Regions from separate parts of the Streptomyces incarnatus genome, predicted to be linked through region 1. Evidence: riboswitches for the same ligand, from Rfam matches in the RefSeq annotation. Region 1 holds a riboswitch; each other region holds the start of a gene.
What was found. A riboswitch is a leader RNA that binds a small molecule or an ion and turns the genes downstream of it on or off. The one in region 1 is predicted to bind S-adenosylmethionine.
Positions count from the first base shown of each region.

Region 2: another riboswitch for S-adenosylmethionine. It lies ahead of thrC (threonine synthase); the one in region 1 lies ahead of ABB07_RS28055 (aminotransferase class V-fold PLP-dependent enzyme).
Region 3: another riboswitch for S-adenosylmethionine. It lies ahead of ABB07_RS04580 (amino acid ABC transporter permease); the one in region 1 lies ahead of ABB07_RS28055 (aminotransferase class V-fold PLP-dependent enzyme).

Region 1 covers NZ_CP011497.1:6,207,883-6,214,867, reverse strand. Annotated here, with positions in the region: gene ABB07_RS28075 (NYN domain-containing protein) at 1-542, opposite strand, end outside; gene ABB07_RS28070 (hypothetical protein) at 585-824, opposite strand; gene ABB07_RS28065 (rhomboid family intramembrane serine protease) at 1,019-1,762, shown strand; gene ABB07_RS28060 (Lrp/AsnC family transcriptional regulator) at 1,759-2,040, shown strand; gene ABB07_RS28055 (aminotransferase class V-fold PLP-dependent enzyme) at 2,170-3,531, opposite strand; SAM riboswitch class IV at 3,692-3,808, opposite strand; gene trpD (anthranilate phosphoribosyltransferase) at 3,884-4,948, opposite strand; gene qcrB (cytochrome bc1 complex cytochrome b subunit) at 5,075-6,712, opposite strand; gene qcrA (cytochrome bc1 complex Rieske iron-sulfur subunit) at 6,709-6,985, opposite strand, start outside.
Region 2 covers NZ_CP011497.1:4,699,466-4,706,450, forward strand. Annotated here, with positions in the region: gene ABB07_RS21165 (KGGVGR-motif variant AAA ATPase) at 1-1,265, shown strand, start outside; gene ABB07_RS21175 (alpha,alpha-trehalose-phosphate synthase (UDP-forming)) at 1,342-2,781, opposite strand; gene ABB07_RS21180 (glucosyl-3-phosphoglycerate synthase) at 2,854-3,825, opposite strand; SAM riboswitch class I at 3,955-4,095, shown strand; gene thrC (threonine synthase) at 4,113-5,396, shown strand; gene ABB07_RS21190 (MoaD/ThiS family protein) at 5,393-5,668, shown strand; gene ABB07_RS21195 (cold-shock protein) at 6,101-6,304, shown strand; gene groL (chaperonin GroEL) at 6,591-6,985, shown strand, end outside.
Region 3 covers NZ_CP011497.1:1,043,295-1,050,279, reverse strand. Annotated here, with positions in the region: gene ABB07_RS04590 (NAD(P)/FAD-dependent oxidoreductase) at 1-471, opposite strand, end outside; gene ABB07_RS41475 (putative leader peptide) at 644-769, shown strand; gene ABB07_RS04585 (glutathione S-transferase C-terminal domain-containing protein) at 828-1,718, shown strand; SAM riboswitch class IV at 1,797-1,908, shown strand; gene ABB07_RS04580 (amino acid ABC transporter permease) at 2,339-3,319, shown strand; gene ABB07_RS04575 (amino acid ABC transporter ATP-binding protein) at 3,316-4,107, shown strand; gene ABB07_RS04570 (transporter substrate-binding domain-containing protein) at 4,212-5,231, shown strand; gene ABB07_RS41715 (putative leader peptide) at 5,645-5,752, shown strand; gene ABB07_RS04560 (LLM class flavin-dependent oxidoreductase) at 5,866-6,985, shown strand, end outside.

The DNA of each region.
Region 1 (6,985 bases):
TCCTTCTTCGCCGACTCCAGCTCCGCACGCAGCCGTTCGGTCTCGGCACGGGTCTGCTCGCGGGCCTGGGCCAGCTCGGCGCGCAGCCGCTCCAGCTCGGCCCGGCTCTCCTCGTCGGCGCGCTCGGCGTCCGCGCGCTGGACCTCCTCGCCGGCCGCGGTGACCAGCTTCACCCAGCCCGCCGGGCGCAGCACGTAGGCCGCGGCCGCCACGTCGAGCGGGTCCGCGGCCGGGAGCGGCGAGCCGGAGTCGAGGGCGCCGGCGAGTTCCGGCTGCGCCTCTCTGAACTTCTCCCCGATCCGCTGCCGGAACAGCGCATCGGTCTCCAGCGCCGCCGCCATCGCGTTGCCGGCGAACTTGGCCCGGCGGCTGGGGGTGAACCGGGCGTACTGCCTGAGCTGGGCGGGCAGTTCCGTCATGGTCAGCCCGCCGAAGCCGTCCGAGACGATCTGGACGACCCTGCGTCGCACCCCGTCGGGCAGCGGACGGTCAAGCACCTCGGCGGTGCCGTCGCCCGGCCCCCCGCCTGTGGTCTCCACCATCCGTCACACCCCACTACTTCGACTTCTTCGGGGCCGCTCCGCTCAGGAGCCGGCGCCCGGCCTGTCCACGAGTTCCACCTGGTCCACCGCGTTGCACCAGCGGCACCGCACCGATTCGATGGTCTCACTGACCACCTCGCGCTCCTCCACGGTCGGCTCGCCGGCCAGATCGAGGTGGACGTACTCGACGACCTTCGAGGAGCGCGTCACGTCGAACCGGGTCAGGTTGCCGCACAGGGTGCAGCGCCATCGGGTGGTGGCGGTCGGCAGGGGAACCGTCATCGTGGCTGTCCGCTTCCTTCTCGTTCCGGGCTCGTACGGGCTCGACCGGCTCGTACCGGCTCGTGCTCGCTCGCGCGCCGCCGGCCGACGCGTGTGGCCGTAACCCTACGGCCTGGTGGCGACTCGCCGCTGGTCCGTCCACGGCGGCGAGGCGGTCTGTCAGCTTGTGTCCCGTTACGCCATGCTCTGTATTCATGATCAGCGAGTGGAGCACGGCGGCCGGCAGGGCGTTCAGAGCGGTCCGCAGCACATCAGCACCCATGACGTACGGCCTCATCGCCCTGTGCTGCCTGCTCTTCGTCCTGGGCCCGGCCTCGGGGCTCACCCCGGGATACGGCTCGGGGAACGCCCTGCTCGCCGCGCAGCGGGCGTACTTCCACCGCTGGGGCGTGGTACCGGCCGAGCTGTTCGCCAGGCCGGTACGCGCGGCCCTGACCCCCGCCACGGCCCTGTTCGTGCACGGCAGCTGGGTGCATCTGCTCGGCAACATGCTCTTCCTCTTCGTCTTCGGCGCGATGACCGAGGAACGGATGGGCCGGGTCGAGTTCACCCTCTTCTACGTCGGCTGCGGCTATCTCGCCCTGCTGGGGTACGCGGCCGCCAACGACGCCTCCGAGCAGTCGCTGGTGGGCGCGTCCGGGGCGATCTCGGCGATCCTCGGGGCGTTCCTCTACCTGTTCCCCCGCGCCCGTGTGACCAGTCTTCTGCCGTTCCTGTTCTTCCTGCCCGTGCGGTTCCCGGCGTGGGTCGTGCTGCCGTTCTGGGCGGCGCTGCAGTGGGCGGCCGCGGGGCGCTCCGCGCAGGGGCCGGGGGTGGCGTATCTGGCGCACCTGGTGGGATTCGCGCTGGGCTTCTGCTACGCGTGGGTGCGCTACGGCCGTGCGACTAGAGTGAAAGCCGCCCCTGCTCAGGCCCCCGAGGGAGAGAACCAGCCGTGATCACCGCGATCGTCCTGATCAAGACCAGCGTGGACCGGATCCCCGAGATCGCGGAGCAGATCGCTTCGCTGGAGTCGGTCAGCGAGGTCTTCTCCGTCACCGGTACGTATGACTTGATCGCGATGGTCCGGGTGCGGCAGCACGAGGATCTGGCCGATGTCATCCCCGGGCGGATCAGCAAGATCCCCGGTGTGGAGGCCACGGACACGCACGTCGCCTTCCGCACCTACTCCCAGCACGACCTGGAGGCGGCGTTCTCGATCGGCCTGGACAACTGATCGTTTGAAGATCGCCCAGGCGTCTGCGGGGCGCGGGTCGCATTGCGGGTGCGGCGGCCGTGGTGGCTGGTCGCGCCCACGCGGCGGAGCCGCATATCGATACAGCCCCGCGCCTCTTCGGGGCGCTGATCACACCGCCGGGACGCAGCGGCCGTCCTCCGTGCGGTACGTCCACTTGGCACCCTCGGTGACCAGTTCCTTCACCGCCGTCACGAAACGCTCCACGTGCTCGTCGGGGGTGCCCGCGCCGAAGCTCACGCGGATGGCGTTGAGGGACTTCTCGCCCGGTGCGGCCTCGGGGGCGCCGCACTCGCCCTGGGTCTGCGGGTCGGTGCCGAGGAGGGTGCGGACCAGGGGGTGGGCGCAGAAGAGGCCGTCGCGGACGCCGATGCCGTACTCGGCGGACAGGGCGGCGGCGAAGTGGGAGCTGTTCCAGCCCTCGACGACGAAGGAGATCACGCCGACCCGGGGGGCGTCGTCGCCGAAGAGGGAGAGGATCCTGACCTGCGGGACCTCGGCCAGGCCCGCGCGGACCCCGCGGATGAGGTGCTGCTCCCGGGCCACCAGGGTGTCCCAGCCGGCCTCGGTCAGCGCCTTGCAGGCCGCCGCGATGGAGTAGGCGCCGATCACATTGGGCGAGCCCGCCTCGTGCCGCGCGGCGCTCTCGTGCCACTCCACGTCCACACCGCCGTCCTGACGCCGGGTCACCTTGCGGCTGGCGCCGCCGCCCGCGAGGTACGGCTCGGCGGCGCGCAGCCAGTCGGCGCGGCCGGCCAGGACACCGGAGCCGAAGGGGGCGTACAGCTTGTGCCCCGAGAAGGCGACCCAGTCGACGTCCAGGTCACGGACGGACACGGGGTGGTGGGGGGCCAGCTGGGCGGCGTCCAGGACGATCCGGGCGCCGTGCGCGTGCGCCGCCGCGGCCAGTTCGCGCACCGGCCACAGCTCGCCGGTGACATTGGAGGCGCCGGTGACGCAGACCAGGGCCGGGCCGTAGGGGTCACGGCCGGCGAGGGCCCGCTCCAGGGTCGTGACGGCCTGCTGCGGGGTGCGCGGGGCGTCGAGGTAGGTGACCTTCGCGTCCTGCCAGGGCAGCAGGGAGGCGTGGTGCTCGGTCTCGAAGACGAAGACCTGGCAGTCGGCGGGGAGGGCGCGGGCCAGCAGGTTCAGGGAGTCGGTGGTGGACCGGGTGAAGACCACCTGGTCCTCGGCGCGGCAGCCGAGGAACTCGGCGACCGTCCTGCGGGCGTTCTCGAACAGGTCGGTGGAGAGCTGGGAGAGGTAGCCGGCGCCGCGGTGGACGCTGCCGTAGTACGGCGCGTAGGCGGCCACGTCGTCCCAGACGCGCTGCAGGGCGGGGGCACTGGCCGCGTAGTCGAGGGCCGCGTAGGTGACCTCGCCGCCGGTGACGAGCGGGACGGTGACATCCCGGCCCAGAACGGGCAGCGGGGAGCAAACGGACTGGTCGGCGGCAGCGGTGAAGACAGACATGGGGAACTCCCGTGAGGACGTACGCGAAGAGGCGTACGGGAAGAAGAGAAAAGGGGTGTGCGGAGGCGGGGCTCTGCGGCCCTATCGCATTCGCTTGCTCACGGAAGGCTCCCTCGAACGACCAGGACCCCTGGTCCCGCGCTCTCAGCAGCGCGCGAGGGGTCCGCGCTTGCCGTAGACCTCGCTGCCTACGGCCTGGTCTTCACCCGGGGCACCCCGCCACGGACGGAGGGTTGCCGGACAGCCGGCCGGGGCCTCATGACTGTCACTCATGACCTGGTACAGGAACGTACGGGAAGAGATCGTCGTCCCGCAACCCGTGTCCGGATCGCGGGACGACCGCCGGTTTCCGCTAGGCGTTGCTCGCCGCCACCCAGCGCTCCAGCGTCCGCTTCGCCGCGCCGGAGTCGATGGACTCGGCGGCCTTGGCCATGCCCGCGCGGAGCTGGTCGGCGAGCGGGGCGTCCGTCGGGTCCAGGGCGACGAGGGCCGCCGCGGAGTTCAGCAGCACGGCGTCCCGTACGGCCCCGGTCTCACCATCGAGCAGGCGGCGGGCGACCTCCGCGTTGTACGACGCGTCCGCGCCGCGCAGGGCCTCCACCGGGACGAGGTCGATGCCGACGTCCCTCGGGTCGAAGGTCTCCTCGGTGACCTTGCCGTCCCGGACGATCCAGACGTGGGAGGTGGCCGTCGTGGTCAGCTCGTCCAGGCCGTCGTCGCCGCGGAAGACCAGGGAGGAGTTGCCGCGCTCGGCGAGGACGCCGGCCACGATCGGGGCCATCCGGAGATCCGCCACACCGACGGCCTGGGCCCGGACCTTCGCCGGATTGGTCAGCGGACCCAGCACGTTGAAGGTCGTACGGATGCCCAACTGGCCACGGGCGGCGGCCACATGACGCAGCGCCGGGTGGAACTTCACCGCGAAGCAGAAGGTGATCCCGGCCTCCTCGGCGACCTGCGGGACCCGCTCCAGCGACAGGTTCAGATTGACGCCCAGCTTCTCCAGCACGTCCGAGGCGCCCGACGCCGAGGACGCGGCCCGGTTGCCGTGCTTGACGACCCTCGCGCCGGTGCCGGCGACCACGATCGAGGACATCGTGGAGATGTTCACCGTCTTGGCGCCGTCGCCGCCGGTGCCGACGATGTCGACGGTCCGCCCCGGCACCTCGATGACGTTCGCGTGGTCGTACATCGCGCGGACGAGCCCGGTGATCTCCTCCACCGTCTCGCCCTTGGCCCGCAGGGCCACGGCGAATCCCGCGATCTGCGCGTCGGTCGCCTCCCCGCGCATGATCCGGTCCATCGCCCATGCCGTGGCGTCCGCGCTCTGGTCGCGGCCCTCCAGCAGGGCGTTCAGTACCTCGGGCCAGGAACGGCCCGCCGCGGTGTCGCCTCCAGCGGGGGTCACAGCGCTCATAAGCCGCTCCTGGGGTGTCGTACACAACATCAATGGTCCGATCCCAGCCTATCGACCCCCGCACACGGCGAAGGGCCCCGTCCGTAACCCGGACGGGGCCCTTCGGCGTGGCGTGGCGACGCGGGATCAGTGGTGGCCGTGGCCGCTCGTGATCTCCTTGTACTCCTCGACGGACGGCTTCGGGATCTGGTTGTCCTCGCCGTAGTAGGCGTTGGACAGCTTCACCCGGAGCTTCTCCGAGGCCGGCACCTTGCGCTCGACGCCGTTCTCGTCGACCGTCGGGCCGATCTCGGCCGGCTGGTACTGGTGGTGGGCCGTGAGGGTGTGCAGCTGCTCCTGGCTGAGCGGCTCGTGCACCTCGATGAACTCACCGTGCGGCAGCCGCTTGATGATGCCGGTCTCGCGACCGTGCAGCACCTTGTCGCGGTCGCGGCGCTGCAGACCCAGGCAGATCCGCTTGGTGACGATGAACGCGATGACCGGCCCGACGAAGAACCCGATCCGGACGAACCAGGTGACCGCGTTGATCGACAGGTGGAAGTGGGTGGCCCACAGGTCGTTGCCACCGCCGACCAGGGTGATCATGTAGATCGTCACCCAGGCGACACCGAAGGCCGTACGCGTCGGGGCGTTGCGCGGGCGGTCCAGGATGTGGTGCTCGCGCTTGTCGCCGGTGATCCAGGACTCGATGAACGGGTAGACCGCGATCGCCGCCAGGACCAGCGGGAAGAGCACCAGCGGGATGAACACGCCCAGGACGAGCGTGTGGCCCGCGAAGTTGATCTCCCAGCCCGGCATGAAGCGGATCAGACCCTCGGCGAAGCCCATGTACCAGTCGGGCTGGGCGCCGGTGGACACCTGGTCCGGACGGTAGGGGCCCATGGCCCAGATCGGGTTGATCTGGGCGACCGCCGCGATGGCCGCGATGACACCGAAGACCAGGAAGAAGAAGCCTCCGGCCTTGGCCATGTAGACCGGCAGCAGCGGCATGCCGACGACGTTGTTGTTGCTCTTGCCCGGACCCGCGAACTGCGTGTGCTTGTGGTAGAAGACCAGGATCAGGTGGCCCACCATCAGGCCGAGCATGATGCCCGGCAGCAGCAGGATGTGGATCGAGTAGAACCGGGCGACGAAGTCGTGGCCGGGGAACTGACCGCCGAAGAGGAAGTACGACAGGTACGTGCCGACGATCGGCACGGACAGGATCGCGCCCTCCATGAAGCGGACACCGGTGCCGGAGAGCAGGTCGTCCGGGAGCGAGTAACCGGTGAAGCCGGTGAACATGCCGAGGACGAACAGCAGGAAGCCGAACAGCCAGTTGATCTCACGCGGCTTGCGGAACGCGCCGGTGAAGAACACGCGCATCATGTGCACGAACATGCCGGCGAGGAAGATCAGCGCGGCCCAGTGGTGGATCTGCCGGATGAGCAGACCACCGCGCACGTCGAAGGAGATGTGCAGGGTCGAGCTGAACGCCTCGGACATCAGCTGTCCCTGCAGCGGGACATAGCTGCCGTGGTACTCCACCTCGTTCATCGACGGGTGGAAGAACAGCGTCAGATAGACACCCGTCAGGATGATGATGATGAAGCTGTACATGCACACTTCGCCCAACATGAACGACCAGTGGTCGGGGAAGATCTTGCGCATGTTGGACTTGGCCAGGGAGTAGATCCCGAGCCGGCCGTCGGCCCAGTCGGCGACCCGCTCGCCGGCCGGTGCCTTCCCGCGCGGGCGGGGCGTCTCGTTCGCTGCAGTACTCATCCGCGCTCCCAGAATGCAGGACCGACGGGCTCCTCGAAGTCGCCGAGCGCCTGGAGGTAACCGTCACTGTCCACGCCGATGCGCAGCTGCGGCAGGGCGTGGCCGGCGGGGCCGAAGATCACTCGGGCACCGTCGGAGAGGTCGAAGGTGGACTGGTGGCACGGGCACAACACGTGGTGCGTCTGCTGCTCGTACAGCGAGATCGGGCAGCCGACGTGCGTGCAGATCTTGGAGAAGGCGACGATGCCCTCGTGCGACCAGTCGAGCTCGCGC
Region 2 (6,985 bases), 1.5 Mb from region 1:
CGTTGCGCCGGCTCATCGGTGATCATCGCGCCGCGCTGCCGGTCACGGTTGTGGTGGGAGCGAAAGGCGCCGGCAAGACTTTCACCTTCGCCCGGATGTGCGCTGCCGGTAGCTGGTCCGGATTCGCCCGGAAGGCCGGCATGCAGGTACAGGATGACGCGCTGGTGGTGCCGGTCCTCGATCCAGCCAACCTGGATCAGCAGCCCACGGGCGATGGTCGCACCGGGCCCCAGGATCTTCGAGACCGGGCGGCAGGCGGTGAGGGAGCCACACGTCGCCAGATCCTCAAGGTGCTGAACGACGCCCTTCACTCCCAGGAGAGCGGCACCGACCCGTACGTTTGGCTCGACGTATGGTTGCGCTGCATGGCCATCGCCGGCGGCAGCGCGCCGGCACGGGGGGAAAGCTTCGACGCCGAGCGTGAACTGCTGACACTCGGCAAGACGGGGAAGCTGCTCTTCGTCTTCGACGGCCTTGAGGACTTCCTTCAGGAGTTGGAAGGCGAGTCCAAGCGGGTCGCACTCCGCACCCTCCTGGTCGAAGTTCCCGAGTGGCTGCGTTCCCTGCGTGGGCGTCCGCTCGGCGTGGTGGTGTTCGTTCGCCGCGACCTGGCGTCCTGGGCGATCACACAGAACCTCGGTCAGTTCCTGGACCGGTACGAGGCATACGCGCTGCGCTGGGACGCCCAAGAGGCCCTCCGGCTCGCCCTCTGGGTGTCGGTGACCGCCCATGCCGTCCGGGAACCGGATCGTGACCCGATGGAACTGTCCTATGAGGAAATCGCCCAGGCCCTGCGGCCGGTCTGGGGAGCGAAACTCGGTTCGGACAGTTCACACGAGGCATGGTCCGAACGCTGGGTCCCGGCAGCCCTCGCCGACTTCAATGATCAGGTCCAGGCCCGCGATGTGGTGCGGTTCCTCAGAGAAGCCGCAGGCCTGTCTGCCGGCGATGAGCAGAAGGACCGACTCCTTGTCCCGACTGCCATGCGCAACGCACTTGCCCAGTGCAGCTCGGAGAAGGTCAGGGAGATCGGTCAGGAGAACAAGCGGCTCGGCGACCTGCTGCGGGGACTGGGCCAGTACGCCAGTGACGTACTGATGCCCTTCAGCGCGGAGGACGTCGGACTGGATGCCACCGGCATCGCGGTACTACAAGAAGCCGGCGCGCTGGCCCGGGACACGGATGGCCGGTACCGCCTGCCGGAGATCTACCGGCACGCCCTGGGCTTCAGAACACAGGGGCGCGCTCGGGTCGTCCGTAGATGACGGAATCGCTGGACCGCGCGGACGTGGTGGTCGACGGCCCCGCCGGTGTCGTACGCCTGCTGGGGGCCCTCGCGGATCAGCTGGGCTGAAGGTCCTCGAGCGCCCGCAGCTGGTCCAGGAACCACTGGGCCGGGGGAAGCGCGGTGGCCGCCGCCGCCAGCCGCTTGGTGCGGTCCGCCCGCTCCTCCGGCGGCAGGGACAGCGCCGCGTGCAGGGCCCGCGCGGTCTCCAGCACGTCGTAGGGGTTCACCGGGAACGCGTGGGCGCCCAGCTCCTCGTACGCCCCGGCCTCCCGGGACAGCACCAGCGCACAGCCCTGGTCGGAGACCACCGGCACCTCCTTGGCGACCAGGTTCATGCCGTCCCGGATGGGGTTGACCAGCGCCACGTCGGCGAGCCGGTACGCGGCCAGGGAGCGCGCGAAGTCGTCCTTGACGTGCAGCACGACCGGGGTCCAGCCGGGCGTGCCGTAGACCGAGTTGATCTCCTGCGCCACCCGCTGCACCTCGGCGGTGTAGTCGCGGTACACGGCGAGGTCCTGGCGGGAGGGGTACGCGAACGCGAGATGCACCACCCGTTCACGCCACTCGGGGTGGTCGTCCAGCAGCTGCCGGTACGCCAGCAGGCCGCGCACGATGTTCTTCGACAGCTCGGTGCGGTCGACGCGCACGATGCTCCTGCGGCCTTCGCCGATCTCCGCGCGCAGCGCCGCCAGCCGCTCGTCCACATCGGGCTCGTGGGCCCGCTTGCGCAGGAAGTCGGCGTCGGCGCCAAGCCCGTGCACTCCGACCCGCACGGCCGGAGCCCCGGGGCCCAGTACCGCCTGACAGCACTCCGTGAACGCGTTCGCCCACCGCCTGGTCAGGAACGCCACCCGGTCCGCCCCGAGCATGCCCGCCAGCAGCTGCTCGCGGATGTCCCCCGGGAGCAGCCCGAAGTACTCGGGGGGCGCCCACGGGGTGTGGGAGAAGTGCCCGATCCGCAGGTCGGGCCGGAGCTCGCGGAGCATGCCGGGCACCAGGCACAGGTGGTAGTCCTGCACCAGCACCGCCGCCCCCTCGGCCGCCGCCCCGGCCAGCGCCTCGGCGAACGCCCGGTTGTAGGCCTCGTACGACGCCCACTGCCGCCGGAACTCCGCGTCGAAGACCGGTTCCAGCGGGGTCTGGTACAGCATGTGGTGCACGAACCACAGCACCGAGTTGGCGATCCCGTTGTAGGCGTCGGCGTGCACCTGCGCGTCGATGTCCAGCATCCGCACCCGCTGCCCGCCGGTGTCCTCGTCCGGCAGCGGCCCGCCGCCCGCGCGCCGTACCGCCTCCCGGTCCCCGTCGCCGAGCGCCGCGCACACCCACAGCGAGTCCGCGTCCGGCCCGATGGCCGACAGTCCCGAGACCAGCCCGCCGCCGCCCCGCTTGGCGCGCGGCGAGCCGTCCTCGTCCACCGTGTACGACACCGGCCCGCGGTTGGACGCGACCAGCACCCGAGCCCTCTCGGCAGCACCCTGCGTGGAAGCCATGGTCCTCAACCTAGCCCGGCCCGGAAACGCTCAAACGTACGGCCACGCCTCGTGTCACCGCCGTATACGAACTCAGGCCACCCGGCGCTCGGCGTACTCGGCGATCTCCACCATGGGTGGTCGTTCCTCGGTGTCGACCGAGTAGGTGCGCGGCTCGAAGCCGTCCTCGCCGCGCTCGAACTGGGTGAGGGCGGGCCGGATCAGATGGCCGCGGGCCAGCCTCAGCTGGGCGGTGCGGTAGATCGCCGCGGCCATCCGGCCGAGCGCCTGCCCGTCCTGGTGGCGGTGCTTGCGCACGCCCACGTCGACCTGCCCCAGCGCGTCGAGGCCCACCAGGTGCAGGGCGTCCACCAGCATGCCCAGCTCCACGCCGTACCCGACCGGGAAGGGGAGCTGTTCCAGCAGGCTGCGCCGGGCCGCGTACTCGCCGCCCAGCGGCTGCACGAATCCGGCCAGCTGCGGCCAGTGCATGTTCAGCAGCGGGCGGGCCATCAGCTCGGTGACCCGGCCGCCCTGGCCGGCCGTCCTGCCGGGGGCGAGCGCATCGAACTCCGCGGCGAGCGGGCGGTCGTACATCGCCTTGACCAGGTCCACGCCCGGCTCGGTGAGCAGCGGGCCGACGATCCCGGAGACGAAGTCGGAGGAGAAGTCGCGCAGGTCGGCGTCGACGAAACAGACGATGTCCCCGGTGGTGACCAGGAGCGAGCGCCACAGCACCTCACCCTTTCCGGGGACGGCGGGGATGCGGGGCAGGATCTCGTCCCGGTGCACGACCCGCGCGCCCGCGGCGGCGGCGACCGCGGAGGTACGGTCGGTGGAGCCGGAGTCGACCACCACGATCTCGTCGACGAGCGGCACCTGCTCCACGAGGTCGTGGCGGATGACCGCGACGATGTCGCCGACCGTCTCCTCCTCGTTGAGCGCGGGCAGCACGACGGAGACCGACTGGCCCGTGCGCTGCTTGGCCGCGAGGATCTTGTGCAGCGGGCGATCGGTCACCGACCAGGAGCGGGTGGCCAGCCAGCGCTCGACTTCTTCCAGCACAGTCAGCGGCTCCTCACGTGTCTCGCGGTTCGGACGACTATCTCAACTGTCCTGGCCTTCGGTTACAGTCTTGAACAACGCCGGTGACCATCGCATGTCGGGGTCGACCGCGCGCCCACAACTGCATACCGCTCATCCAGAGGGGCAGAGGGACACGGCCCGATGAAGCCCCGGCAACCCCCCTGAGCCGAACTCGTCTCCGCGAGGCTCCAGGCCAGGGAAGGTGCCAAATCCGTCTCACGGCGAGGTGCGTCGTGAGGAAGATGAGGAGAAAGGGCCTCGCCTCCATGGCTGTGCAGACAGTTGCAAGCTCCACCGATTCCACCGTCGACCTCGGTCCCGCCGCGGCCCTGAGCTGTCGCGAGTGCGGTCACCGTGTTCCGCTCGGCCCGGTGTTCGCCTGCGAGGAGTGTTTCGGCCCGCTGGAGATCGCCTACGACTTCTCCGCCTACGACACCGAGGAGCTGCGCCGCCGCATCGAGGCCGGCCCCGCCAACATCTGGCGGTACGCGCCGCTGCTCCCGGTCCCGGCCGACGTGACCGACAAGCCGAACCTGAACCCGGGCTGGACCAAGCTCGTCAAGGCCGACAACCTCGCCGCCGAACTCGGCGTCACCGGCGGGCTGTTCGTCAAGGACGACTCCGGCAACCCGACCCACTCCTTCAAGGACCGCGTGGTCGCCCAGGCCCTGGAGGCCGCCCGCGCCTTCGGCTTCACCACCCTGTCCTGCTCCTCCACCGGCAACCTCGCCGGTGCCGTCGGCGCCGCCGCCGCCCGGGCCGGCTTCCGCTCGTGCGTGTTCATCCCGCACGACCTGGAGCAGGGCAAGGTCGTCATGGCCGCGGTCTACGGCGGCGAGCTCGTCGGGATCGAGGGCAACTACGACGACGTGAACCGCTTCTGCTCGGAGCTGATCGGCGACCCGGCCGGCGAGGGCTGGGGCTTCGTCAACGTCAACCTGCGGCCGTACTACGCGGAGGGCTCCAAGACGCTGGCGTACGAGATCTGCGAGCAGCTCGGCTGGCGGCTGCCCGACCAGATCGTGGTCCCGATCGCCTCCGGCTCCCAGCTCACGAAGATCGACAAGGGTCTGCAGGAGCTGATCAAGCTGGGGCTCGTCGAGGACAAGCCGTACAAGATCTTCGGCGCCCAGGCCGAGGGCTGCTCGCCGGTGTCGACCGCCTTCAAGGCCGGTCACGACGTCGTACGGCCGCAGAAGCCGAACACCATCGCCAAGTCCCTGGCCATCGGCAACCCGGCCGACGGGCCGTACGTCCTGGACATCGCCCGCCGCACCGGCGGTGCCGTGGAGGACGTGACGGACGAGGAGGTCGTCGACGCCATCAAGCTGCTGGCCCGCACCGAGGGCATCTTCGCGGAGACGGCGGGCGGCGTGACCGTCGGCGTCACCCGCAAGCTGCTCAAGGACGGCGTCCTGGACCCGGCGAGGACCACGGTGGTCCTCAACACCGGCGACGGCCTGAAGACCCTGGACGCGGTGGCCGGGACCGGCCTCACCGCCACCATCCGACCGACCCTGGACTCCTTCCGAGAGGCTGGCCTCGCATGAGCGTGACCGTTCGCATCCCCACCATCCTGCGCACCTACACCGGTGGCCAGGCGGAGGTCAGCGCCGAGGGCGCGACCCTCGCCGAGGTCATCGCCGATCTGGAGAAGAACCACACCGGGATCGCCGCGCGGGTGCTGGACGACCAGGGCAAGCTGCGCCGGTTCGTCAACGTCTACGTCAACGACGACGACGTGCGCTTCGAGCAGGGCCTGGACACCGCCACCCCGGACGGCGCCGGCGTGTCCATCATTCCGGCCGTCGCGGGCGGCTGATCGTTACCTTAGGTAACTTCAGTTACGCATTGTTCATCGAATTGCCTCCTCCGTGAGAGAAGCGGAGGGGGCAATTCTGTGTGATTGAGCGCGGTAGAGTTGGGGAACGCGCTCTCGGCCGGACCGGTCGGGGGCCCTGAATTCATGCCGCACACCCGATGAGAAGCAGCCAAAATACGCGGGCCTTATGCGGCTTTTGTGGTGGTTTGTGTAGCCCGACTTGCCCCGAAGTCTGCTGAATTCTCACCACATTCCGGACCGTTCCCGTCCAGAATTCTCGTCCGATTGACCTGTTGCAGACGGCAGTTGGACAGATACATTCAGCCGCGGTCGACGCGTTCCGGCGCACGCCCCCGTCCGATGGGGGGTGAGGTCTGACCCGGATCCGCGAAGTGCGGATCTGTGCAAGGGCCAGTAATAGGGGAGTTAGGCATGGCTCAGGGCACCGTCAAGTGGTTCAACGCGGAGAAGGGGTACGGCTTCATCGCGGTCGACGGTGGTGCGGACGTCTTCGTCCACTACAGCGCGATTCAGATGGACGGCTACCGCACCCTGGAAGAGGGCCAGCGGGTCGAGTTCGAGATCTCGCAGGGCCAGAAGGGTCCGCAGGCCGACATGGTTCGCGTCACCGCCTGAACGTTTCTTGCACGAAGGGCCCGCACCTCGCACAGGGTGCGGGCCCTTCGCCGTGTCCGGGCTGCCCCGTTCGCCCCAGGCTGATCCGGCTGAGCCGCTTGCACTCGACCAGGCCGAGTGCTAATCATTGGCGTTAGCACTCTGAAGGTGAGAGTGACAAAGAAGGACCGGGTCGGTGAGGCCCGCAGGCCAAGTGGGGCAAGGAACCACGGGCCGGCGAGCCGTCCGTCGCGGGCGCGGGCGCGGTCCGAAGGAATCACCCCCAGTCCTGGAGGGACCACTTCACATGGCCAAGATCATCGCGTTCGACGAGGAGGCGCGGCGCGGCCTCGAGCGCGGCATGAACCAGCTCGCGGACGCCGTGAAGGTGACGCTCGGCCCCAAGGGTCGCAACGTCGTCCTCGAGAAGAAGTGGGGCGCCCCCACGATCACCAACGATGGTGTCTCCATCGCCAAGGAGATCGAGCTCGAGGACCCGTACGAGAAGATCGGCGCCGAGCTGGTCAAGGAAGTCGCCAAGAAGACGGACGACGTCGCCGGTGACGGTACGACCACCGCGACCGTGCTCGCCCAGGCCCTGGTCAAGGAGGGCCTGCGCAACGTCGCCGCCGGCGCCAACCCGATGGCCCTGAAGCGCGGTATCGAGAAGGCCGTCGAGGCCGTCTCCGCCGCCCTGCTGGA
Region 3 (6,985 bases), 5.2 Mb from region 1:
GTGGGCGGCGGCGAGGGCGGGCATGACCTGGGCGTCCTGGGGATAGTGCACCCCGCCCGCCAGGCCTGGAGTCAAATACGGTTCCAAGCAAGGAAGTTGGGTGGCCGCAACCGGGTCGGCCACGACTCCCGCGGCCCGCTGTCCGTCCGCGAACGCGTGCAGCGCGGCGAGGGTCTCGGGGGTGGAGGCGACCACCAGGCCGCCCTTGGGTTCGTACTCGACCGCCGCCCCCAGCTCGTCGCCCAGCCGGCCCCACAACCGGGCGGACAGCAGGGCGAGGCCGAGCTCGGGGCCCGGTTCCTTGTCGGAGACGAGCAGGTTGCCCTCGCCCGCGCCGGTGGTGCCGCCGGCCACCGGACCCCGGTCCACCACCCGCACGTCGAGGCCGGACCGCGCGGCGTACAGCGCACAGGCCGCACCCACCATGCCGGCTCCGACGACCACGACATCGCAGGTCAGTCGCTTCGCCACGGCAGTACTATGTCACATGTCGCCAATTCCGAGGAGAGCCCGGACAGCTTCGTCCCGATACTCCCGTCCCCATCACCATTTCCCATGCCCGTCCCAGGCGTGGACGCCCCCTTGACGTCCCCCGGTGCCGGATCGACACTCCAGGGTGGGAATCCTAGTGAACAGGTAGGGAATGATGACGCGCCTCGACACCGGCAGCGGCCCCGCGGGCCGTACGCCGCTGTGCGCACCCCTGCTCACCTCCCGCCGCCACATCGATCTGCTGCGCGTCTGCAGCGCGATCAGCCCCCAGCGCTGAGCCGGAGCCCCGCGCCCGCCGGCGCGCACGTCCGTACGTCCATCACCCGGGGAGACGCATGTCCATCACTCCGCTCGCCGCCGTCCCGTCCGTCCACCGCGCCGCGCCCGTCTTCCGGGGCCGGATCGGCCAGGACGCGCGCAGCGGCCACTACGCCGTGCCGCACCGCTACCGGCTCCATCTCTCGACCGCCTGCCCGGACGGTCTCCGCCTCGCCGTCGGGCACAGCCTCCTCGGCCTGGACGGCAGTTGTCCGGTCACGGTCCTGCCCGCCGTACCGGACTGTCCCGGCGGCGGCCACTCGGCGCTGCGGCCGCTGTACGAGGCGAGCGCCCACCACTACACCGGCCCGGCCCTCGCGCCCGTGCTCAGCGACGACTGGTCCGGACGGATCGTCAGCACCCAGGCCCGCGACATCCTGCGCGACCTCGACCGCTTCTTCCCGCGCGAGGACCGCCCCGCCCTGTACCCGTGCGGTCAGGAGTCCGTGATCGAGGCCGTCGAGCGGATGTGCGCCGAAGGGATCGAGGAGGCCGCGCAGCGCGCCGGACGGGCCGGCGCCGACCCGGCCGAGCGGGCCGCCGCCCTGGACGTGCTCCTGGACACCCTGGGTCGGCTGGAGAGCCGGCTGGCCGCGGAGGCGTACCTGGTCGACGACCGGATCACCGCCGCCGACATCGAACTGTGGGTCACGCTGGTGCAGTTGGACACCGTCCATCGCTGCCACCTGGACGCCGCCGCCGTCCACCGCATCGCCGGCCACCGCGCCCTGTGGGCCTACGCCCGCCGCCTGGCCGCCCACCTCGCCTTCGGCCGCCATCTCGACCTCGACGGCATCTCCCGCCGCCACCACGGCCGTTGCCAGGGCCTCGAGGCCGCCGGCGCCGCCGTCCAGATCCTGGACTGGGCGGGCCACGTCGCGGGCGCCGAGGACGCTTCCCGCAGGTGAGAAGCGGTCGGACGGCGTCCACTGGGCGGACAGCCGTTGACATTTGAACGGACGACTGCCTTACTTACGGCTCAGAACGGTCATGAGCGTCAGCACCAAGCCCTGGCTGGCTGACCGGCAACCCTCGCATCGCGGTGGGGTGCCCCAGGTGACGACCGGACCGGAATGACGTTTTCGGTAAGCGCGAGGGCCCCGTGGGGCCGGAACAGTGACAGGTGACGCCATGTACGCAGCTCCCAGGACGGCCGCGAGCCGCCCCCAGGGCTGCGTACCGTCGTACGCCAGGGTCCTCGTCGCCGACCGCGCCGTCGATCTGCTGCGCGTCAACAGTGCACTGTGTACCGCGCCGGGCTCAGCCCGCTGTCAGGGCTGACGTCTCCTTCCAGCCCTGGCTTCTCCAGCCTCCGCTTGCCCAGCCTCCGCTTCTCCAGCCCTGGCTGCTCCAGCCAGTCGCTGCTCCAGCCCCGCGTTCCTGACGCCCACCGCCCCGCCGGTGTGCCATCACCCGCCCAGCCCCCGGTTCCCGCGCGCTGTCGTGCGCCGCCCCGTGCCGCAGTGCCGTGGCGGTACCCGCGGCCGAGCGTCGTCAGCCGGGGTGTCCGACTCCGCCGGAGCCCGCCATGAGTGAAGTCCCAGGCGCCGCCGTCTCCCTCGCCGAGGCGCCACCCGCCGACACCCCGTCAAAGCCGCTGAGCGCACAGCGGGTTCAGCCGCTGCGCCGGCCCGGCCGGTGGATCGCCACCGCCGTCGTCCTGGTGCTCGTCGCACAGATCGTGCACGGACTGGCCACGAACCCGTTCTACCAGTGGGACCGCTTCCGCTACTGGTTCCTGCGCCCCACGGTCCTCGACGGGCTCCTCGTCACCCTCGAAGTCGCCGCGCTCAGCGCGGCCTTCGGCCTCCTCGGCGGCATCCTGCTCGCTCTCGGCCGGCAGTCCGGCAGCCCGGTGCTGCGCGCCGTGAGCTGGACGTACACCTGGCTGTTCCGCTCGGTGCCGCTCATCGTCGTCCTGATCTTCCTGTACAACTTCTCGGCCCTGTACAAGACGGTGAGCCTCGGCGTCCCCTTCGGCCCCGCCTTCGTCACCTTCGACGAGTCCAGGCTGGCCACCGACATGACGGTCGCCGTGGTCGGGCTCAGCCTCAACGAGGCGGCGTACGCGGCGGAGGTCGTACGCGGCGGCCTCCTCTCCGTCGACCAGGGCCAGCACGAGGCGGCGGCCGCGCTCGGCCTGCCCAGGGGCTACCAGTTCGCCAGGATCGTGTTCCCGCAGGCCCTCAGGTCGATCACGCCGAACTACGTCAACCAGCTCATCGGCCTGATCAAGAGCACCTCGCTGGTGTTCTACGTCTCGCTGCTCGACCTCTTCGGCTCCGTGCAGACCATGGGCAGCACCTACCCCGGCGACATCGTGCCCCTGCTGCTCGTCGCCACCGCCTGGTACCTGATCCTCACCAGCGTGGTGTCCGTCGTCCAGTTCTACGTCGAGCGGCACTTCGCCCGGGGCGCCACCCGCACCCTGCCGCCGACCCCGCTGCAGAAGGCCCGCGCCGGCCTCGGGGAGTTCCGGGCCCGGCTGCGCAGGGAGGCCGCCGTATGACCGCCACCGACACCGTGCAGACCACCCCGGCCGCGCTGGAGGTCCACGACGTCCACAAGTGGTACGGCACCCATCGGGTGCTCGACGGCATCGACCTGAGCGTGCGCCCCGGCGAGGTCACCGTCGTCATCGGCCCCTCCGGCTCCGGCAAGTCCACCCTGCTGCGGGTCGTCAACCACCTGGAGAAACCCGAGATCGGCCACGTCAGCGTCGGCGGCGAGCCGATCGGCGTCCGACGCGGCAGCGGCGGCCGGCTGAAGGAGCTCAGCGAGCGCGCCATCCTGGCCCAGCGCAGCCGGATCGGCTTCGTCTTCCAGAACTTCAACCTCTTCCCGCACCTGACCGTCCTCGACAACGTCGCCGCCGCGCCCGTCGCCACCGGGAGGCTGGCCAAGCCCGAAGCGCTGGACCTGGCCCGGGAACTGCTCACCCGGGTCGGCCTCGGCGACCGTACCGGCGCCTATCCCCGCCAGCTCTCCGGCGGACAGCAGCAGCGGGTCGCCATCGCCCGCGCCCTCGCGCTGCGCCCCGGCATCATCCTCTTCGACGAGCCGACCTCCGCGCTCGACCCCGAGACGGTCGGTGAGGTGCTCGCTGTCATCAAGGACCTCGCCACCAGCGGCACCACCCTGGTCATCGTCACCCACGAGATCGGCTTCGCCCGCGAGGTCGCCGACCGGATCGTCTTCATCGACGGCGGCCGGATCGTCGAACAGGGCCCGCCCGAGGAGGTCCTGGACCGGCCCCGGCACGAGCGGACCCGGGACTTCCTCGCCAAGGTCCTCTGACTCCCTTTTCCTCTTCTTCCTCCGAGTTTTTCCTCTGAGCTTTTCCCTCCGAGTTTTTCCACCCGGCATTTCCCCCGAGCAGTACCGAACGACAAAGGACAGCCATGCACAGCCACCTCTCCCGACGCAGCCTGATACGCGGCATCACCGCGGCGACCGCCGTCGCCTCCCTCGCCGGCGGGCTCGCCGCCTGCGGTGGCGACAGCGACGCCGCGACCACGACCGACAGCGCCGGTACGGTGACCGTGGGCAGGGTGTCCAACGGCGCGGCCCGGCAGACCACGCTGAAGGTGGCCGAGGTCAAGTCCCTCAGCGCGGAACTGCCCGCTGCCGTCCGCAAGAGCGGCACCCTGAAGATCGTGGTGGGTGCGCTGCCCGACGGTTTCCCGCCGCTCGCCTACATCGGCGGTGACCAGAAGACGCTCACCGGCGTGGAGCCCGACTTCGGCCGCCTGGTGGCGGCCGTCCTCGGGCTCAGGCCCCAGGTGTCCAACGCCACCTGGGAGAACATGTTCGTCGGTATCGACAGCGGCAAGGCCGACGTCGGCTTCGCCAACATCACCGACACCGAGGAACGCAAGAAGAAGTACGACTTCGCCTCCTACCGCAAGGACAACGTCGGCTTCGAGGTGCTGAAGAAGAGCACCTGGAACTTCGACGGCCGCTACGAGAACCTCGCGGGCAGGACGGTCGCCGTCGACAACGGCACCAACCAGGAGAAGATCCTCCTGGAGTGGCAGACGAAGCTGAAGAAGGAGGGCAAGAACCTCACCGTCAAGCACTACGCCAGCAAGAACGCCACCTACCTGGCGCTGACCGGCGGCAAGATCGACGCCTACTTCGCGGCGAACCCCGGGGTCGCCTACCACGTCACGCAGACCGCCAAGTCGCCGAACCCGACCCGCAGCGCGGGCACGTTCTCCGGCGCCGGTGCGAGTCTCCAGGGTCTGATCGCCGCCACCACCAAGAAGGACAGCGGCCTCGCCAGGCCCATCGCCGACGCCGTCAACTACCTGATCAAGAACGGTCAGTACGCCGAGTGGCTCAAGGCCTACAACCTCTCCGACGAGGCCGTCGCCAAGTCCGAGGTCAACCCGCCGGGGCTGCCGCTGAGCAACTCCTGACCCACCCGGTTCCGGCCGAACCGAGCCCCGACCGGGGGTCCGACGGCCGACGGGTCGAAGGCAGCGGAGAGGGCGTGCAGCCGGTCGACACCGCGCTGCGCGCCGAACCCGCCCCCGGAGGCGGTACGGCCCGGGCCCGCCGACGCCCCCGAGATCCTGGACCCCGTCGCCCGGACACGCCACGGCAACGCGTGAGCAGGTCTTCGGCGCGGAGGCGGGCGGGTCCGCGGTGCTGAGGCGAGCGGGCAGGTCCGCGGTGGGGAGGCAGGCGGGGAAGTCCCGGGCGGGGAAACCGACATGGGGGTCCTCGGAGCGGGAACAACCGCGGCCGGCCGCGCGTTGTGAGTCGTGACGAGATCCGCGAGGCGGTCGCTCACCCGGCCCGCCCCGCCCGACGGACGGAGGTGACGGCCGTGACACGTGTACTCCCGCACGCCCCGCACCCGTACCGCTCCCTCCGGCTCACCACCCGGCCGCACATAGACCTCCAGCGCGTCTCCGCCGCGCTCTGTCGCCACTGACCTCCCTCCCGGCCGCAAGGCCCGGGTCTGCTTCCTGCCGCGCTCGCCCCTCGCCGACGCCTGCCGCCCCGCGAGCCGGTGTTCTCGTTACGGCCATCAAGGAAGGCACCGCCGTGTCCTCAACTCCCGCCTCTCCCCTGCACCTTGCTGTCGCCCTGGACGGCACCGGCTGGCATCCCGCGTCCTGGCGCGAGCCGGTCGCCCGCCCCCGGGACCTGTTCACCGCCGGCTACTGGGCCGACCTGGTCGCCGAGGCCGAACGGGGCCTGATCGACTTCGTCACCGTCGAGGACGGCCTCGGCCCGCAGTCCTCGCACTTCCTCGACCCCGACGACCGCACCGACCAGGTGCGCGGCCGGCTCGACGCGGTGCTCATCGCCTCCCGCGTAGCCCCGCTCACCCGGCACATAGGCCTGGTCCCGACCGTGGTGGCCACGCACACCGAGCCGTTCCACATCTCCAAGGCGATCGCCACCCTCGACTACGTCAGCACCGGCCGCGCGGGCCTGCGGGTGCAGATCAGCGCCCGGCCGAACGAGGCGGCCCACTTCGGCCGCCGTACCATCGGCCGGATCGAGGCCTACGACAGCCCGGCGGCCCAGGACATCGTCACCGACCTGTTCGACGAGGCCGCCGACCACGTGGAAGTGGTGCGCCGGCTCTGGGACAGCTGGGAGGACGACGCCGAGATCAGGGACGCGGCGACGGGCCGCTTCATCGACCGGGACAAGCTGCACTACATCGACTTCGAGGGCCGCCACTTCAGCGTCAAGGGCCCCTCGATCACGCCCCGCCCGCCCCAGGGGCAGCCGCTGGTCACCGCCCTCGCCCACCAGACCGTGCCCTACCGGCTCGTCGCCCGCCAGGCCGACGTCGGCTATGTCACCCCGCACGACGCGGAGCAGGCCCGCGCGATCGTCGCCGAGATCCGCGCCGAGCAGCGGGCGGCGGGCCGCGCCGGGGACACCCTGCACGTCTTCGGTGACCTCGTCGTCCTCCTCGACGGCAGCCGGGCCGAGGCCCGGGCCCGGCGTGAGCGGCTGGACGCGCTCGCGGGCGAGCCGTACACCAGCGACGCCCGGATCTTCACCGGCACGGCTACCGAACTCGCCGACCTGCTGGAGGAGTTGGCGGCCGGCGGGCTGACCGGGTTCCGGCTGCGGCCGGCCGTCGCCGGGCACGACCTGCCCCGCATCAGCCGCGACCTGGTGCCCGAACTGCAACGCCGGGGCC